DNA from 3 places in the Blautia sp. HCP3S3_B11 genome. Region 3 is predicted to be linked to each of the others. Evidence: predicted binding sites of a transcription regulator. Region 3 holds the regulator's gene; each other region holds the start of a gene.
What was found. Region 3 encodes Rex, which represses fermentation and respiration genes when NADH is low (regulators of the CRP and FNR family bind a similar motif). Its sites were predicted from a motif close to ATTGTTAANTANTTAACAAT; they were not measured.
Positions count from the first base shown of each region.

Region 1: ACTNC0_RS12835 (phosphoketolase family protein) is a predicted target of Rex. The motif match lies at 3,160-3,179, and genes of this name have one in related genera.
Region 2: ACTNC0_RS01005 (iron-sulfur cluster assembly scaffold protein) is a predicted target of Rex. The motif match lies at 2,674-2,693, and genes of this name have one in related genera.

Region 1 is NZ_JBQHVP010000015.1:61,977-68,442, reverse strand. Features, by position in the region: gene ACTNC0_RS12840 (LysR family transcriptional regulator) at 1-440, shown strand, start outside; gene ACTNC0_RS12835 (phosphoketolase family protein) at 527-2,902, opposite strand; gene malQ (4-alpha-glucanotransferase) at 3,398-4,903, shown strand; gene ACTNC0_RS12825 (hypothetical protein) at 5,093-5,266, shown strand; gene ACTNC0_RS12820 (DUF3877 family protein) at 5,256-5,786, shown strand; gene pyk (pyruvate kinase) at 6,150-6,466, shown strand, end outside.
Region 2 is NZ_JBQHVP010000001.1:219,128-225,593, forward strand. Features, by position in the region: gene ACTNC0_RS00990 (STAS domain-containing protein) at 128-352, opposite strand; gene ACTNC0_RS00995 (hypothetical protein) at 291-419, opposite strand; gene ACTNC0_RS01000 (GGGtGRT protein) at 777-1,787, opposite strand; gene ACTNC0_RS01005 (iron-sulfur cluster assembly scaffold protein) at 1,806-2,498, opposite strand; gene ACTNC0_RS01010 (TraX family protein) at 3,019-3,759, shown strand; gene ACTNC0_RS01015 (transglutaminase domain-containing protein) at 3,919-4,755, opposite strand; gene ACTNC0_RS01020 (UDP-N-acetylglucosamine pyrophosphorylase) at 4,752-5,420, opposite strand; gene ACTNC0_RS01025 (DNA topoisomerase) at 5,485-6,466, opposite strand, start outside.
Region 3 is NZ_JBQHVP010000002.1:178,967-185,432, reverse strand. Features, by position in the region: gene ACTNC0_RS02370 (S8 family peptidase) at 122-970, shown strand; gene ACTNC0_RS02365 (NADP-dependent isocitrate dehydrogenase) at 1,255-2,463, shown strand; gene abc-f (ribosomal protection-like ABC-F family protein) at 2,540-4,450, opposite strand; gene ACTNC0_RS02355 (redox-sensing transcriptional repressor Rex) at 4,904-5,551, shown strand; gene ACTNC0_RS02350 (NAD(P)H-hydrate dehydratase) at 5,709-6,466, shown strand, end outside.

The DNA.
Region 1 (6,466 bases), on a different contig from region 3:
CAGAGCCACTGAAAATGAAAGTAGTGCGAAAGTATAGGGAAATTCTGATCGGAGGCAGTCGTTTTGCGGAGCTGAAGGGGAGGAAGACTTCGTTGGAGGAACTTTCAGCCTATCCATGGATCAGCCTGACTTCCGAGGCAATCAGCAGGAGATTTTTGAATGAGTATTTTTCAAAAAATGGACTGCAGTTTTCGCCGGATGTAGAGCTGGCGACTACAGATATGATTCTCCCGGCAGTACGGTATAATATGGGAATCGGATTCCTGCCAGGAGAATTTGCCGGAGATGATCTGGAATCCGGAAAGGTTTTTGAGATAGATGTAAATGAAACACTTCCGGAGAGAAGCATTATTCTGATCCATGATACAGAATATCCTCAAAGTATTGCATCTAAAGCATTCCAGAAGTTTTTGGCAGAACGGAAAGAACAGAACCGCTGAAATAGAAAAGTCATCAGGAAATCCACATGATGTGAATCCTGATGACTTATTATATTTATAAGGAATTTATCATCTGTTAGACGGATTTATTTATGCCACTCCCAGTTTCGAATCTCTTCCAGATCCTGTCCATATTCAGCAATATACTGTTTGTGCTCAACAAGCTTGTCATTCATCTTCTGGATTAAGAAGGAACCTTTGTTTCCAAGCTGTGGAAGATGCATGATGGCATCCTTTACAAGATTGAAACGGTCGATCTGGTTCTGTACACGCATATCGAATGGTGTAGTAATAGTACCTTCTTCCTGATATCCGTGAACAGAGATATTGTGGTTGTGACGCTCATAAGTAAGCTCATGGATCAGTGTTGGATATCCATGGAATGCAAAGATGACAGGTTTATCTTTTGTGAAGATTGCATCATATTCTGCGTCACTTAAGCCGTGTGGATGTTTGTGGTCAGATTCCAGTTTGAACAGGTCGACAACGTTAACAACACGGATCTTAAGTTCTGGCATTTCATCACGAAGGATAGTAACTGCAGCCATGATCTCAAGTGTAGGTGTATCACCGCAGCAAGCCATAACAACGTCTGGTTCTTCACCACGGTCATTGCTTGCCCACTCCCAGATACCGATACCCTGTGTGCAGTGCTTAACAGCCTGCTCCATAGTCAGCCACTGGCAACTTGGATGTTTGGAAGCTACGATCGCATTTACATAGTTCTTACTCTTGATGCAGTGATCGAAGCAGGAGAGTAAGCAGTTAGCGTCTGGTGGTAAGTACATACGTACCACGTCTGCTTTCTTATTAGCGATGTGATCCAGGAATCCAGGATCCTGATGTGTAAATCCGTTGTGGTCCTGCTGCCATACGTTGGATGTCAGGATGAAGTTCAGGGATGCGATCGGCTGTCTCCAGGAAAGCTGGTTGCAGACTTTCAGCCATTTTGCATGCTGAGCTGCCATGGAGTCAACGATACGGATGAATGCTTCATAGCTTGCGAAGAAGCCGTGACGACCTGTTAACAGGTAACCTTCCAGCCATCCTTCACACATATGCTCGCTGAGCATACTGTCCATGATACGTCCGTCTCTTGCGAGGCAGTCGTCAGTATCAAGCATTTCTGCGTTCCAGTCACGTTTCTGATATTCAAATACTTTGTACAGACGGTTGGACATGCTTTCATCTGGTCCAAAGATACGGAAGTTCTTGTTTTCTTCATTCAGTTTGAAGATGTCGCGGATGTATCCGCCAAGTTCGATCATATCCTGAGCTTTTGTTTTGCCAGGCTGTACTTCAATACCGTAATCACGGAAATCCGGGAGACGAAGGTCTTTCAGAAGAAGTCCGCCATTTGCATGTGGGTTGGCACCAAGACGTGCATTTCCCTTAGGTGCCAGTTCAGCCAGTTCAGGGATCAGACGTCCGTTTTCATCGAACAGTTCCTGCGGACGATAGCTTTCCAGCCATTCTTTCAGAAGTTCAAGATGTTCTGGTTTCTCCATGGAGATCGGAACCTGATGAGCACGGAAGGAACCTTCAATCTGAAGTCCGTCAACAACCTTAGGACCTGTCCATCCTTTAGGAGTACGGAGGATGATCATTGGCCATACCGGACGTTCCGGATCATTGTTCTCACGGGCGTTCTTCTGGATTGCTTTGATTTCTTCGATTACTGTGTCCATTGTTTCAGCCATCTTCTTGTGCATTGTCATTGGGTCGTCACCTTCAACGAAATATGGTTTCCAGCCACAGCCCTTGAAGAAGCATTCAAGTTCTTCATGAGAAAGACGAGAGAAGATAGTCGGGTTGCTGATCTTATATCCATTTAAGTGAAGAATAGGAAGTACAGCACCGTCTGTGATCGGGTTCAGGAATTTGTTGGACTGCCAGGATGTCGCCAGAGGACCAGTCTCAGCTTCACCATCACCTACAACAGTAGTTGCAATCAGATCCGGGTTATCAAATACAGCTCCGAAAGCATGAGCGATGGAGTAACCAAGCTCGCCACCTTCATTAATGGAACCAGGTGTCTCCGGTGCGCAGTGGCTTGGGACTCCGCATGGGAAGGAGAACTGTTTGAACATTTTCTTCATACCTTCCTCATCCTGGCTGATGTTAGGATAAACTTCGCTGTAGGAACCTTCCAGATAGGTGTTGGCGATCATGAAGTTTCCGCCATGTCCAGGACCGGAAAGCAGGATCATATCAAGGTCATAACGTTTGATGACACGGTTGCAGTGTGCATAAACGAAGTTCTGTCCCGGTACAGTTCCCCAGTGACCAACAATTTTTTTCTTGATCTGATCCATAGTTAATGGCTCTCTCAGAAGCGGATTGTCGAGAAGATAGAGCTGTCCGGCAGACAGATAGTTAGCTGCACGCCAGTAAGCATCGATTTTGTCAAGCATTTCCTGGTTTAAAGGCTGCTTTTCGAGACATAATTTGTTGTCTTCCATTTTCTTACCTCTTTCTTTGTCTTTGATGTGTATAACTTAAGATGTCGAAGATATCTGTCGAAGAAGCTTTCATAAGTTGGTTAATGACAAGTGTTTCTCAACAGATAAGTTGGAGTGTTACTTTGTTATTTTTTTTAACCGAGCACATCCTATCATATCAGAAACGAAACGTAAAATAGCAATATTGCATTATAAATATAACTTTTTGATATGGATGGAAGATGAGTAAGAGATTCCCAAATGTTAAAAAAGATTTGATTGGAAAATTATTGACATTTAATATGAAACATGTCGGAAAGAACTGATTGCTGATTAGTGATTTTCACGAAAAAATGAATAATGCGAAAGTTATATTGCAATTTGCACAAAAAATAGATATAATAAAAAAAACAATTGCGCATAAGGTATATAAAAGCTGCTTATATGGAACCCGACAAGCGTTTCAGAATAAAGTATAAGTGGCAAAAGTGAAAGATCACGAAGGAGATAAGAATTATGGGAAAAAGAGCAGCCGGAATTTTACTGCCGATCAGCAGTCTGCCATCAGACTATGGAATCGGATGTTTTTCCAAGAGTGCATATGAATTTGTAGACTGGTTAAAGGAAGCAGGACAGACCTATTGGCAGATTTTACCACTGGGACCGACAAGTTATGGAGATTCTCCGTATCAGTCATTCTCTACATTTGCAGGAAATCCGTATTTTATTGATCTGGATGCACTGGTAGAAGAGGGCGTTCTGGATAAGAAAGACTGCGAGAAAGTAAATTGGGGAAAGAAGATCGACGATGTAGATTATGAGAAGATTTACAAAGGCCGTTATCCGCTTCTGAGAAAAGCATATGAGAACAGTGACATCAGCAAGAATCCTGATTATCAGAAATTCGTAGCAGAGAACAGCTGGTGGCTTTCTGATTATGCTCTGTTTATGGCAGTAAAAGATCGCTTTGAAGGTGTAGAGTGGACAAAATGGGCAGAGGATATCAGACTCCGCTGGAATAATGCTATGGATTATTACCGCGAGGAATTATATTTTGATATTGAGTTCCAGCAGTACATGCAGTTTAAGTTCTACGAGCAGTGGATGAAGCTGAAATCTTATGCAAACTCAAAGGGAATTCAGATCATCGGAGACATTCCGATTTATGTTGCCATGGACAGTGCGGATGCATGGGCGCATCCGGAGCTGTTCCAGCTGGATCAGGACAATGTACCACTGGCAGTGGCAGGATGCCCGCCGGATGGATTCTCAGCAACTGGTCAGTTATGGGGGAATCCGCTGTATCGCTGGGATTATCACAGAGATACCGGATATCAGTGGTGGATTTCCAGAATGAGTTACTGCTTCAGACTGTATGATGTTGTAAGAATCGATCATTTCCGTGGATTTGATGAATATTTCTCAATTCCATACGGAGATAAAGATGCAAGAGGCGGACACTGGGAAAAAGGTCCCGGAATTGATCTGTTCCGTAAGATCGAGCAGGCGCTTGGATGGAAACAGGTTATCGCAGAGGACTTAGGATACATGACAGATTCTGTACGTCATCTGGTTTATGAGAGTGGATTCCCGGGAATGAAAGTTCTGGAATTTGCGTTTGACTCCAGAGATTCCGGATGTGCCAGTGATTATCTGCCGCACAATTATCCAGAGAACTGCGTGGCATATACAGGAACTCATGACAATGAAACGATCGTGGGATGGTGGAAGAGCATCACAGCAGCAGAGAGAAAACTTGCAAGAGATTATCTGTGTGATCATGCAACACCGGAAGAAGAACTGTATAAATGCTTTATCAGTCTGATCATGCGAAGCGCAGCACGTGTCTGCGTAATCCCAATGCAGGATTACATGGGACTGGATAACAGATTCCGAATGAACAAACCGTCTACAGTAGGCACGAACTGGAAGTGGAGAATCAAGAAGAGAGATCTTACAAAGAAACTCCAGAAAGAGATTCATGATGTGACATTGCGTTATGGGCGTAAGAACTGGGATTAAGTACATATTGAAATAATGTAAATGATAGCAGCGTTTTGGATATAAATAATATCTGGAACGCTGTTTTGATATAGTGGAAATTTTGCAGGAATCTTTTACTATATTCTAATCAGATCAAATAAGGCTCTGTTTTTTAATTGAAAATATCCACGTGATGTTTTGGCCAGAGCCATTTTCCGGGGAGAAAAAATGGACAGTATTGAGCAGGCTTTATTTTTGTACGAAAAAGAAAACATTGGAATTGTTTTGATGGGTATACAATTGAGAAAGAAATCCATTGATTTTCGGGCAATGTCTGATAAAATATTAACCAGAAAAGAGCAAAAAAAGGGATTTTCAGGAGGATTAAAACATGAATTATAATAGATTAGAAACCAGTCTGATCGATGTGATCAAAGAGGAACAGGCGAAGCTTGGATATATGAAAGAGAAGATCAGTCTTTATTATCCGCTCAGTTCCCTGAATCATTTCTTTGGAAGTGAGGCAGATGCTGCAGGCATGATGGAGATTTTAAAAGATTTTCCTTCCTATATAAAAGAGAAATTCGGAGAAGTTGTAGTTTCTCACAGAGGAGACCGTTTCTGTTTTACTGTTTCGGATAAAGCTTCAGAATATGTGCATAATAATATGAAAGATAATGAATTTATCAAGGCATTGATCGAGCTGGTTGGCAGACATGGATGTACGATGGATGAGATTAAAGAACTGTTTCATTCTTATTCAGATAAGATCGTTACGGAACCGATGGATAATGGCGAATTTGATGTGATGATTCGCTTTGACGATGGATCAGATCCTTACTATTATTGTTTTAAAGATGAAGGATGCCATATCATTTACCATAGATTCCTGCCGGAAGACTATGCGGATTTTGAATTCTGATTCAGGCATTTAATAGCAAAAAAGAAATATTTTTATTGATTGAACAGGAAATCTTCCAACTGCCGGATCGACGAAATTATATGTAACATTTGCAATAAAAGTATGTTATTTTTTTGTCAAATACTTACAAAAATAAACCGAAATTCGATATTGACAGATACTCTCAATAATGGTAATTTTTATTTGACTTAATGCTTTTCATTACTATAGAAACTGTTAAGAAATCTGCTGACAGAAACAAAAAACTGGCAGGTTTGCAAACTCTTTTTAACGGTTTTTTTCCGGAAGATAAGAGAAAAGTAATTTTTACACAATATTGACAGGGATAATAGATACAATCAACAGTTGGAGGGAAAGAATTAAATGAGAAAAACCAAAATTATCTGTACAATGGGACCGTCTACTGATAAAGGCGATGTTATGGAACAGCTTGTGAGAGAGGGAATGGACGTAGCACGTTTCAACTTTTCACATGGACCTCACGATGAACAGAGAGGACGTATCCAGAAGCTGAGAGAACTTCGCAAGAAATATGACAGACCTGTTGCAGCACTTCTTGATACAAAGGGACCGGAGATCAGACTTGGATGCTTCAAGGATGGTAAGGTTTCTCTGGAAGAAGGACAGATTTTTACATTTACAAATAAAGATATCGAAGGAACTAACGAGCACGTAAGCAT
Region 2 (6,466 bases), on a different contig from region 3:
GTTTTCTGGAGTATGTTTAAAAAATCATTCCGAAATACAGCTGGTTCTTTTTGCCTCTAATAATAACCAGTGCACCAACAAGTTCCAAAAAAGGGTTCTGTTCTCATCACAAAACCCTTTTTATAAATTACTCGATTGTTAATATATCATTGAATCCTGTAATTTCAAATATTTCCTCTATAACCTCGCTGACATGGGTCAATTTGAAATCTCCTTTTTTATTCATATATTTCTGTACTTTCAGGAGTACACGCAAGCCTGCTGATGAAATATACTCCAGATCCGTCAGATCAAATACAAGCTCCTGTGTATCTTTCAGTTTCTTTTCCCAGTTCCGGCGCCGTCGTTGTATCTAATCTGCCTGATAATAATACAGTATCTTTTGTTCCTTCACTTTTCTTTTCGATTTTAAGACTCATTTTATTCTCCCTTCAAATTATAAAACTTTCTATTGAATTTCCTTCAAATTATATTGCCTATATTATACATGATTTTTCTGAGATTTGAAGAAGTAATTTTTTTGTATTTCTAAACAAAGCAATGTACGTTTGAAGACCTGAAAAATGAAATTTAAAAAATAAAGAAATGGCTTCCTGCGGCAGAGCTTATCTGCCGTTTTTTGTATCTAAAAGTGTTAGCTACGCAAATTTTTTTGTGCTTTTTGAGACTGTTCCGTTCTAAAATCGTACCTTTTATCTCTACATAACAAAAGTGCCGCAAACCCTTGAGTTTACGGCACTTTCAACGCGCTTACACTTTATTTTCTTTTATATGAATTAGAACTTGCCAGTTTTAGCAGCTTCTTCAATAGAAACAGCTACTGCAACAGTCATACCAACCATCGGGTTGTTACCTGCTCCGATGAGACCCATCATCTCTACATGAGCCGGTACGGAAGAAGAACCAGCGAACTGTGCATCAGAGTGCATACGTCCTAATGTATCTGTCATACCATAGGAAGCCGGGCCTGCTGCCATGTTGTCTGGATGAAGTGTACGTCCTGTACCACCGCCGGAAGCAACAGAGAAGTATTTCTTTCCTGCTTCAAGACGTTCTTTCTTGTATGTACCTGCAACCGGATGCTGGAAACGTGTCGGGTTTGTGGAGTTACCTGTGATAGAAACGTCAACGTCTTCTTTCCACATGATAGCAACACCTTCCGGAACGCTGTTTGCGCCGTAGCAGTTAACTTTTGCACGAAGACCTTCAGAATAGGATTTTCTGAATACTTCTTTAACTTCGTTCTTGTATGGATCGTATTCTGTCTCTACATATGTAAAGCCGTTGATACGGGAGATGATCTGAGCAGCATCTTTTCCAAGACCGTTCAGGATAACACGTAATGGTTTCTGACGAACTTTGTTTGCTTTCTCAGCGATACCGATAGCACCTTCAGCTGCTGCGAAAGACTCATGTCCAGCCAGGAAGCAGAAGCACTCTGTCTCTTCTTCAAGAAGCATTTTGCCAAGGTTACCATGTCCAAGACCTACTTTACGTGTATCAGCAACGGATCCAGGAATACAGAAAGCCTGAAGTCCTTCACCGATAGCTGCTGCTGCGTCTGCTGCTTTCTTGCATCCTTTTTTGATTGCGATAGCAGCACCTACTGTATATGCCCAGCAAGCGTTCTCGAAACAGATCGGCTGAATGCCTTTGATCTGATCGTATACATTAAGACCTGCGTCTTTTGTGATTTTCTCAGCTTCTTCAATAGAAGCAATGCCATAGCTGTTTAAAACAGAATTGATCTTGTCAATTCGTCTCTCATATGATTCAAATAAAGCCATTTCCTGTTACCTCCTAAATTATTCTTTTCTTGGGTCGATAATTTTAACAGCGTCTGCAACACGGCCATACTGACCTTTTGCTTTTTCCCATGCAGTGTTCGGGTCATCGCCTTTTTTGATGAAATCAGTCATTTTTCCAAGGCTTACAAACTGATATCCGATGATCTCATCATCTGCATCAAGAGCAATACCTGTTACATAACCTTCTGCCATTTCAAGGTAACGAGGTCCTTTTTTCAGAGTTCCATACATTGTACCAACCTGAGAGCGAAGTCCTTTACCAAGGTCCTCAAGTCCAGCGCCTACAGGAAGTCCGTCTTCTGAGAATGCAGACTGTGTACGTCCGTAAACGATCTGAAGGAAGAGTTCTCTCATAGCTGTATTAATCGCATCACAAACTAAGTCAGTGTTCAGTGCCTCCATTACAGTCAGGCCCGGAAGAATCTCGGAAGCCATAGCTGCTGAATGAGTCATACCTGAACATCCGATAGTCTCAACCAGTGCTTCCTGGATGATACCTTCTTTAACATTTAATGTAAGCTTGCAGGCACCCTGCTGTGGTGCACACCAGCCAACACCGTGTGTGAGACCGGAAATGTCTTTGACTTCTTTTGCCTGTACCCATTTAGCTTCTTCTGGGATTGGAGCGGCGCCATGATGAACGCCCTGTGCAACTGGGCACATTTCTTCTACTTCGCGTGAATAAATCATTGTAAAACTCCTTTCAAGTATAGATTAACTTCATGTTGTTATACCCGCCACTATGCGGAACTGCTGAATGAACCACATAATGCAGATCTCTGCCGTCTGCTGAATGACTGCAGATGAGTATGCCTAACAACCTAGTGTTATTTTCTCACAAAAGTGGGGATTCGTCCAGTCATAATTTGTAAAATTTTTAACTATCTTTGATTTTTTTGTCTCTGGCAGATACTTTTTGTGGCGATTTTTTAGCAATTTAGACAAATTGCATAATATATAGGTCATCGGCTATGTTACTGTCTGCTACACCTGGCAACACGCTATGCGATATAGAAAATATGAGCTTTATTTGTGCAGGGCCAAGGAATATCGTTTGCTTCGCGATGCTGGGAACGGAGTGAACAGTAACTGCTAATCGTATAAATTCACACTGTATGTCTCGGGATTTTGCGTAATGTTTCCTTTTATGATAAAATAAAAGTCATAACATTCCAAATCATAAATTATATAGTAAGAAAGGTTTTTTATTATGACAACACAATTGCCTGTTTCTTTTCTTCCGGAACGATTTCGGGTTCTGAGTGGAAGTGCTTTAAAATTAATCGCGATCATCCTGATGCTTATTGACCATACAGGAGTCATGATCCTGTATAACTATCCGCCGACAAATGTAATCCTTTTCAGTTTTGGTGGAGTGGATTACAGCTGGTATCGTATTTTCCGTGATATCGGAAGGGCGGCTTTTCCTATTTTCTGTTTTCTGTTAGTCGAAGGATTTCTGCACACCCATAACCGCAGAAAATACGGACGGAATCTCTTTTTATTCGCATGTATTTCTGAAATTCCATGGAATTTTATGTTTACAAATACCTGGCGATATGAGAAACAGAATGTCTTTTTTACCCTGTTTCTGGGATATCTGGCCTTCTGCGCCCTTGAATACTTCTGGGATAATCAGAAAATGCAGTTTGTATACATACTGGCATTACTCGCTGTCTCCGTTTTTCTTAAGGCAGATTACGGATGGAGAGGGTTTGTTTTCCTGCTTATCATGTACTGGTTTCGCAATGAAAAAACTGCCCAGGCTATCATCGGAAGTTGCTGGCTTTATTATGAATGGAAAGCCTGTTTCGCTTTTCTTTCCATTAATATGTATAATGGAGAGCGTGGATTTGTGAAAGGAAAATTTCTGAAATATGTCTTTTACTGGTTTTATCCGGTACATATCATAATTCTGGTGATTCTCAGACAGCTTCTGTTCTTCCGGTAAAATGCGTTTAAAAACGTCCTGAGCTTTTTTTTATTCTTCACAGAAAAAGGTGTTAAGAAACCTCTGTTGTTCATCCGTTTCTTAACACCTTTTTCTATTTCACTGTTTACACCCACTCCGTTTTCAGTAACACAAAAAGTTACTTGCCATAGCTCTACTTTATCTCCACGTAACCTTCCCATCGCTTATATTCAGCGCATAGATCTTGTCACACCTGAGTCGGTACGGATATTGTTTCCTTGTTACAAAAAATAGATTTGCATCAGGATGGCCATTCTGCATACTGCAATCCATCATTTTCCACTCTGTACCTTTGCGCACTTCACACCATCCATGAGGCGATAACGGATATGTGGGTCCCCACGCAGTTACACCTCCTGCCGCGACCCGACTGTCATACCCCAGAACTCTGGCAATATATGCCATAGTAACTCCATAATAATAACAGTCACCGCATTTGCTGGTGAACATAAATCTGGCATAAGACGGTAACTGTGATGCCTTAGGCGGGGTATCTCCTTTATTCAGATATGGGTATCTTCTCAGCGCATCAAAACACTGTCTTAGCTGTTCTCTCTGTCTGGATTTACGGCTCGAATTCGCCGTTACAAATCTTACTGCCATCCGCACTTCGTCAGAAGTTACTCTTACACCGGTTTTATCCACATAATAGTAACCTTTTGATACCGATCCGACAATCTTATTTTTTGCCATCCTGTAGTCTGGCTCAAAATAATAATATTTTTTATTCAATTTTTTCCAGCCTTTAATTCTTTTTCCATTTTCAGCATAATAGCTATAACCGTCTTTTTTATACTGTCCGGTGTATAATTTGCCTTTCTGATCATATACTTTTCCCTTTTTCAGAATAATTTCTTCCGTTGCTCCTGAACCAGAATCTGCAGCTGCATATGCGCTCAAAGGTGCAGCCACAGACACAAGCACTGACAATATCACGGTCAGAACTATTTTCAAATATTTACTTTTTGTCTTCACTGTTTCTCTACAATTTCATTTTTTGATTTATAGATATGGTTTGCAGATACACAGCCTCTTACAGAGGAAAGCGGATAAATATTGCAGCAGCGTCCGATTACCGTTCCAGGATTTAATACAGAACCGCATCCTACTTCTACATTATCTCCCAGCATAGCGCCAAATTTCTTAAGTCCTGTCTCGATCTTCTCTTCACCATCTTTTACGATAACTAACTTTTTATCTGATTTTACATTGGAACAGATGGAACCTGCTCCCATATGGGATTTGTAACCCAGAATTGCATCACCCACATAATTATAATGAGGAACCTGCACTTTGTTAAAAAGCACTGCATTCTTAAGCTCTGTGGAATTTCCTACTACTGCTCCCTCACCTACGATAACTTTTCCGCGGATAAATGCACAGTGGCGTACCTCTGCTTCTTTTCCGATAATGACCGGTCCGTTAATGCAGGCTGTCGGTGCTACTTTCGCGCTCTTTGCAATCCATACATCTTCTGACGGATGATTATATTCTTCTTCACTTAAAGTCTGTCCCAGTTTCAGGATAAAACCGCCAATCTCCGGCAACACTTCCCATGGATAGGTTTTTCCTTCAAATAAATCCTTTGCAATCGTTTCATTTAAATCCAGAAGATTCGCAATCGTGAAATCCTTTAACATCCTGTTTTCCTCTTTTCTTTAATTATTATTTTCATTTTTCTCTTATTTTGCCCGGATAAACATTTTATGATTTTTGATAAGTACGTGGCCGCCCTGCTCTGGCTGTTGTTTTTGTATTGGTTTTGTCATCTGGGATTTTATAATTAACAGCTGCCGCGTCAAAAAACTGTCGCAGGTAAGGTTGGAAATTACTGTCCTCCACCTGTTTCGTACGCACTCTTACAAAATGTTCCAGCTTATCCATATATTCCTGCTCTGTGATACTTCCCTCCGCCACATAATTGAGACCTTTTTCCCAGCTTGCTGTAAGTTCCGGGTTCAGAAGCTGTCTGATAGAACAATTTACCACATCAAAAATCATCTCACCCAGAAGTGTCGGTGTGATCATCTGCGTTTTCTTATTCAGTGCCAAATATTTGATATTGAACAGTTTCTTCAGAATCTCAGCTCTGGTTGCACTGGTGCCGATTCCGCAGCTCTTGATCTGAGCACGAAGTTCCTCATCCTCGATCAGCTGTCCGGCATTCTCCATGGCAAGAATCATAGAACCGGAATTGTAACGCTTCGGCGGTGATGTCTCACCCTCTTTGATACTCAGGTCATCTACCGAGAGTATATCATCTTTCTTCAGGTTCTGCAATGCAGCCAGTAGTCTGGTGTCGCACGCCATATCCTCTGAAGAATTATCTGAGCCATTTTTTTCATTATCTGAATCCGCATCACTTCCGGCATTTCCAGCTGCGCTGGCTTGGTTTGCTCCATTTACTGCGTCTGCTGCCTTTCGTTTCGCAAAAGAATTTGAGGCAATCTTTAAATAACCTTCATCCAGCAGTACTTTAAATGAAGAAAAGAAGCTCTCTCCCTGTATCTTTGTCACAAGACTGACCTTCTGATATACTGCCGGCGGATAGAAAATGCAAAGAAATCTCCTTACGATTGTCTCATATACGCGCTGTGCGGTAAGAGAAACGCTTTTCAACGCATTTAGTCCCTGACCTGTCGGCACGATAGCATAATGGTCTGTAATCTGATTGTCATTGACATAT
Region 3 (6,466 bases):
GCCTATAATATTTCAATGAAATGACGTTAGGGTCAAAAGTCTTACCGTGCAGGCGCAAATGACTTTCTGACTTTTTGCTCCTGATATCATAAAATGTTATAAGTGGATTGAGGAGTTGTTTATGATAAATTCAGATGATTCCGGCTATTCAGGAAAGGGCATTGGTGTCTGTGTACTGGATACCGGGATTTATTCTCATATAGATTTTACAGGGCGGATACGGGCATTTCATGACTTCATCGGACACCGTATCCAGCCGTATGATGATAATTCTCATGGAACCCATGTATGTGGTATAATAGGCGGTGACGGAAGAGCTTCACAGGGGCGTATCAGGGGAGTTGCACCTGGCTGTGAACTGATTGTGCTGAAAGTTCTGGACCGTAGGGGAAACGGAAGAAAAGAGGATGTGCTGAGGGCTTTTCAGTGGATTTTGGAGAACCGGCGGTATTATGGAATCCGTGTGGTCAATATTTCTGTCGGAACGACTTGTCGAACATTTGAGGATCATAAGGTTTTAATTGATGGAGTAGAGCGGTTATGGGATGAAGGACTGGTTGTAGTGGCCGCGGCAGGAAATCAGGGACCTGGTCCGGGAAGCGTGACGGCGCCCGGAAGCAGCCGTAAGATCATTACCGTAGGCTCCAGTGATCTTCTCACGGGGCGGACTGCCATATCAGGAAGAGGACCGACTTTTGAATGTATCTGCAAGCCTGATCTGGTTGCTCCGGGAAATCATATACTTTCCTGTGCTTCGGGACCGGATAACGGATATGGAGTTAAAAGCGGCACATCCATGTCCACGCCTCTGGTTTCCGGCGCGGCAGCACTGATGTTAGAAAAAAATCCGGAGCTGACAAATGTTCAGATTAAGATGAAATTAAAAGAATGCGCCAGAGATCTGGGACTGCCTAAAAATCAGCAGGGTTGGGGAGAATTGGATTTGGGACATCTTATGCGACCAGTATGAATTAATTGTACAATTGCAGTTTACTTCACTTTTGGCAATACACTTTGCAGTGCACAGGATTTGTGCTAATTGAATAAATTGGTGTAGTATATCTGGGGGTTCTGTTATATTCATGCCAAAATGCCTCACAGAGTAGTAACATTGTATTTTATAAAATACCACTTTACCATACAAAAGCATTGACGAATAGTCAGATTTCGGCTATTATGATAGTTAATTGATTATCAAAGGTGCTGGACACACAGTGAACAGTAAAATTATCAAAGCCAAAGAGGAGGACTAACATGAAAAAAATTCAGATGCAGACACCACTTGTGGAAATGGATGGAGATGAGATGACCAGAATTCTCTGGAAGATTATTAAAGATGAGCTTATTTTCCCATATATTGATTTGAATACAGAGTATTATGATCTTGGCCTGGAATACAGAAATGAAACTGATGACCAGGTAACTGTTGACGCAGCAGAAGCTACCAAGAAGTACGGTGTTGCAGTTAAGTGTGCAACGATTACTCCGAATAAGGCGAGAATGGAAGAGTACACCTTAAAGAAAATGTACAAAAGCCCGAATGGAACGATTCGTGCGATTCTTGATGGAACCGTATTTCGTGCTCCGATTGTTGTAAAGGGTATTGAGCCATGTGTTAAGAACTGGAAGAAACCGATCACGATCGCACGTCATGCATACGGTGATGTGTATAAGAATACAGAGATGTACATTGATGGACCAGGAGATGCTTATCTGGTATTTGAAGGTGCTGACGGACAACAGAGAAAAGAATTGATTCATCACTATGAAGGTCCGGGGGTTCTTCAGGGTATGCACAATCTGGATAATTCTATCACAAGTTTTGCAAGATGTTGCTTTAATTATGCGCTTGATACGAAACAGAATCTGTGGCTTGGCGGCAAGGATACGATTTCCAAGATTTATGACGGGCGTTTCAAAGAAATTTTTGCAACGATCTATGAGAATGAATTCAAGGATAAATTCGAGGCAGCAGGCATTGAATACTTCTACAGTCTGATTGATGATATTGTAGCCCGTGTTATGAAAGCGGAAGGTGGATTTATCTGGGCGTGCAAGAACTATGATGGTGATGTTATGAGTGATATGGTTTCTTCTGCGTTTGGTTCTCTGGCTATGATGACATCCGTTCTGGTATCCCCTCAGGGTTATTATGAATATGAGGCTGCTCACGGAACTGTGCAGAGACACTATTATCGTCATCTGAAGGGCGAAGAGACCTCTACAAACTCTGTGGCAACAATTTTTGCATGGACTGGTGCACTGAGAAAAAGAGGCGAATTAGATGGCAATAAAGATCTGATGGAATTCGCAGACAAGCTTGAGAAAGCTACTCTGGAGACGATCGAGAGCGGTAAGATGACAAAAGACCTTGCATTGATTACTTCTCTTGAGAATGTAACCGCGCTGAATAGTAAGGAATTTATTCTTGCAATCAGAGAAAAGCTGGATGAGATTTTATAATTTGTAAATGATTATGTCTCAAAACTGATAGATCGTATTTTATAAGATTATATAATAAAAATGGGAGGAACCTGCATTATGCAAGTTCCTCCCATTTTTCATATAATCCCTCAAGTTCTTCGGTAATTGCAGCCTTCTCTTTGCTGAGTTTTGCACATTCTGCTACGTTGGTGCAGATATCCGGGAGAACCATGGTTTCGTCGATTTCTTTGTCTCTTGTTTCAAGTTCTTCAATGCGGGCTTCAACTTTTTTTAATTCATTTTCGCGTTTTCTTTGGCGTGCCTGTTCTTCTTTCTGTTGTTGCCAGGAGAGTTTATTGTCAGATGCCTGTTTGGCTTCTGCGATTGCCTGGGCGGCAGCGGGTGCATATTTTTCAGTCAGTTCTTCTTTCTTTTCCAGATAATAATCATAGTCTCCGATATAATTTACGACTGCCTGGTTGGTCAGATCCAGAATTCTGGTAGCTGTCTGATTGATGAAATATCGATCGTGGGAGACATAGAACACGGTTCCGGTATAGCTGTTTAATGCCTCTTCCAGGATTTCCTTGGATGCGATATCAAGATGGTTGGTAGGCTCATCGAGAATCAGGAAGTTTGCCTCTGAAAGCATCAGCTTGGCGAGAGATACACGACCTCTTTCTCCACCGGAGAGGGCAGAGATGAGCTTAAATACATCGTCTCCTGTGAACAGGAAAGCAGCGAGCATATTTCGAATCTCTGTTTCTGTAAGAGTAGGATAAGCATCAGAAATTTCTTCAAAGATAGTTTTCTCCATATGCAGTACGTGATGTTCCTGGTCGTAATAACCAATCTGAACTTTAGAACCAAGACTGAATCTGCCGCCGTCTGCATCAATCAGTCCATTGATGATCTTTAACATGGTAGTCTTACCGGTTCCGTTATTACCAATCAGAGCTACACGTTCTCCACGCTTGATCTCAAAAGAGATATCGCTGAAAAGTGTCTGCCCCGGGAAAGATTTGGAAAGGTTCTCTACAGTGAGAACGTCGTTTCCGCTGATAAATCTTGGTTCCAGTGAGATTCGCATCTGGTTCTGGATTTCCTGTGGCTTATCGATACGCTGAATCTTATCCAGCATTTTTTCACGGCTCTCCGCGCGCTTAATTGACTTCTCACGGTTAAAGGATTTCAGTTTGGCAATAACAGCCTCCTGATGTTTGATATCACGCTGCTGGTTAAGATAAGCTTTATACTGCGCGTCACGAAGCTGTGCTTTTTTGAGTGCATAGGCGGAGTAATTTCCACTGTACATACGCATAGTGCCGGCTTCAATTTCCACTACCTTAGTGACTACCTTGTCAAGAAAATAACGGTCATGGGATACAATAAATACAGCTCCCGGATAGTTGAGCAGATAAGTTTCCAGCCAGGAAATACTCTCCATATCAAGGTGGTTGGTAGGCTCATCCAGCAGAAGGATATCCGGGCTGGAGAGAAGCAGTTTACCGAGAGCAACACGTGTTTTCTGACCTCCGGAGAGGGTTTCAATCTGGCGTTCGAAATCATCTTCGGTAAAGCCAAGACCTTTTAATACGCCCATGATCTCACTTTTGTATGCGTATCCGTTTTCCAATTCAAACTGGTGGCTCAGTCTTGTATAAGTATTCATCAGACTGTCCAGAGCATCACCTGTGGTTGTTTTCATCTCCTGTTCCAGAGAACGCAGGCGGTTCTCCATATCAATGATGTGTTGCTTGGTAGAAATCAGCTCCTCATAAATCGTGTGGTGTCCATGGATATCCTGGTACTGGGCGAGATATCCGATATTTTTATCTTTGGCAAGGACTACGTTTCCCGAATCAGGTGAGAGCTCGTGCATGATGATACGCAGCAGAGTAGTTTTACCGGCACCATTATTGCCAATCAGAGCTGCTTTTTCACGGTCTTCTATATGGAAACTGGCGTCTTGAAGGATGACCTTTTCGCCAAAAGATTTACAGATATTCTGACATGATAAAATCATAAGAATTCCTCCATTTATAATTTGTCCGCGTACTATTATAATCGAAAAAAGTTGTTTTTGAAAGTATTTTAAATGAATTTATCTATTTCTGCAAAGATATATGTTACTGCTCACTGCGTTCTTAGTAACATGCTTCGCGATGCAGGAAATATGAACCTCCTTGTGCTAAACCCAAGGAGGTTCATTTGCTTCACAAACTTAATTTATGCTATTCGCATAAATTCGCGCGGAATGTCTCAGGTTTTCTGTTGCCAAGCAATCCCAATTTGTTCCAGACTGCCGGAAATGATAGAAAGTTATAGATAAAAAATAGAAAATACCGTTTTATAAGATAGTTTCTGAGGTAAATTGATAAAAAATGCAGAATTATTTGGTGAAAAAGTACAGAATTAGTTTGACAATAAAATAACATCTGGGTATAATTGACATAGATAAGTTAAGGAGGGAAAATTTGTGGAAGCTAAAGAAATTTCAAAAGCGGTGATTAAACGTCTGCCACGTTATTATCGCTACCTCGGTGAGTTGATGGAGGAGAATGTTGAGCGTATATCTTCCAATGATCTCAGCAAAAAGATGCATGTGACAGCTTCCCAGATTCGTCAGGACTTAAATAATTTCGGCGGTTTTGGTCAGCAGGGTTATGGCTATAATGTACGTTATTTATACACAGAGATCGGCAAGATCCTTGGACTGGATACAGTACATCCGATGATTATTCTTGGTGCCGGTAATCTGGGACAGGCGCTGGCCAATTATGTGGACTTTGAAAAACGTGGTTTTAAACTGGTTGGTATTTTTGATGTAAATCCTGTACTTGAGGGAATTGCGGTGCGCGGAATCGAGATACAGATGTTAAGTGATCTTCCATGGTTTCTGAAGGAGAATGAGGTAGAGATTGCTATTTTGACTCTTCCGAAGAATAAAGCCAAAGAGATGGCGAAGATTTTAATTGATAATGGAATTAAGGCAATCTGGAACTTTGCACACATTGATCTGGATGCTCCGGAGGATGTAATGGTTGAGAATGTACATCTTTCAGAGAGCCTTATGACTCTGTCCTATAACCTGAGTGAATACAGGAAAGAGCACGAAGGCGAGTAGAATATGATGTGGAACACAAGGCTGTGGTCATCTGATCACAGCTTTTCTGAATTTAGCAAGATGATTTGGCTTATTCAGAACTACAAAATGAAAGCGGATTGCGAATATCCGATTGACATGTTTGATGAAATACGAGAACATACGGGGAGGTGAACAGATGAGAGGAGTTGTGACTGCAGCAGAAATGAAGGCGCTGGATGCAAATACGATTGAGAAAGCCGGAATTCCTTCGCTGGTATTGATGGAGCGTGCTGCATTACAGACTGTTACAGAAATCATAAAGCGGGTGAATACGAAGGATAAAGAGAAAATCCTGGTGGTCTGCGGAACCGGGAATAACGGAGGAGACGGACTGGCAATTGCCAGATTACTCTATTTACAGGGATTTAAAACGTGGTATTATATTGTTGGAAACGAAGAGAAAATGACAAAAGAAACTTCCAGTCAGCTTCGCACAGCAGAGTACTATCATACTCCACGGGTGCATAACCTGATTCCGGATGAATATACTACTATAGTAGATGCCATTTTTGGAGTTGGACTCAGCAGACCGATAGAGGGAAAATACGGAGAACTTATCAGCGAATTAAATCAGGCATCTGCGTTTAAAGTTGCGGTGGATATTCCTTCCGGGATTGATGCAGACACAGGATTCGAGAAAGGAATCGCTTTCCGGGCCGATCTTACGGTTACATTTGCCTTTCGAAAGAGAGGCCTGTGTTTCTATCCGGGGCGTATGTATGGTGGGGAGATCATTGTGGCGGATATTGGGATTTATTCAATGCCTGATAAGAAAATCCGAATGAATTACCTGGAAAGAGAAGACTTGAAAATGCTTCCGGACAGACTTCCCTATGGGAATAAGGGGACTTTCGGTAAGGTACTTTTGGTTGCAGGTTCTGAGGGAATGTGCGG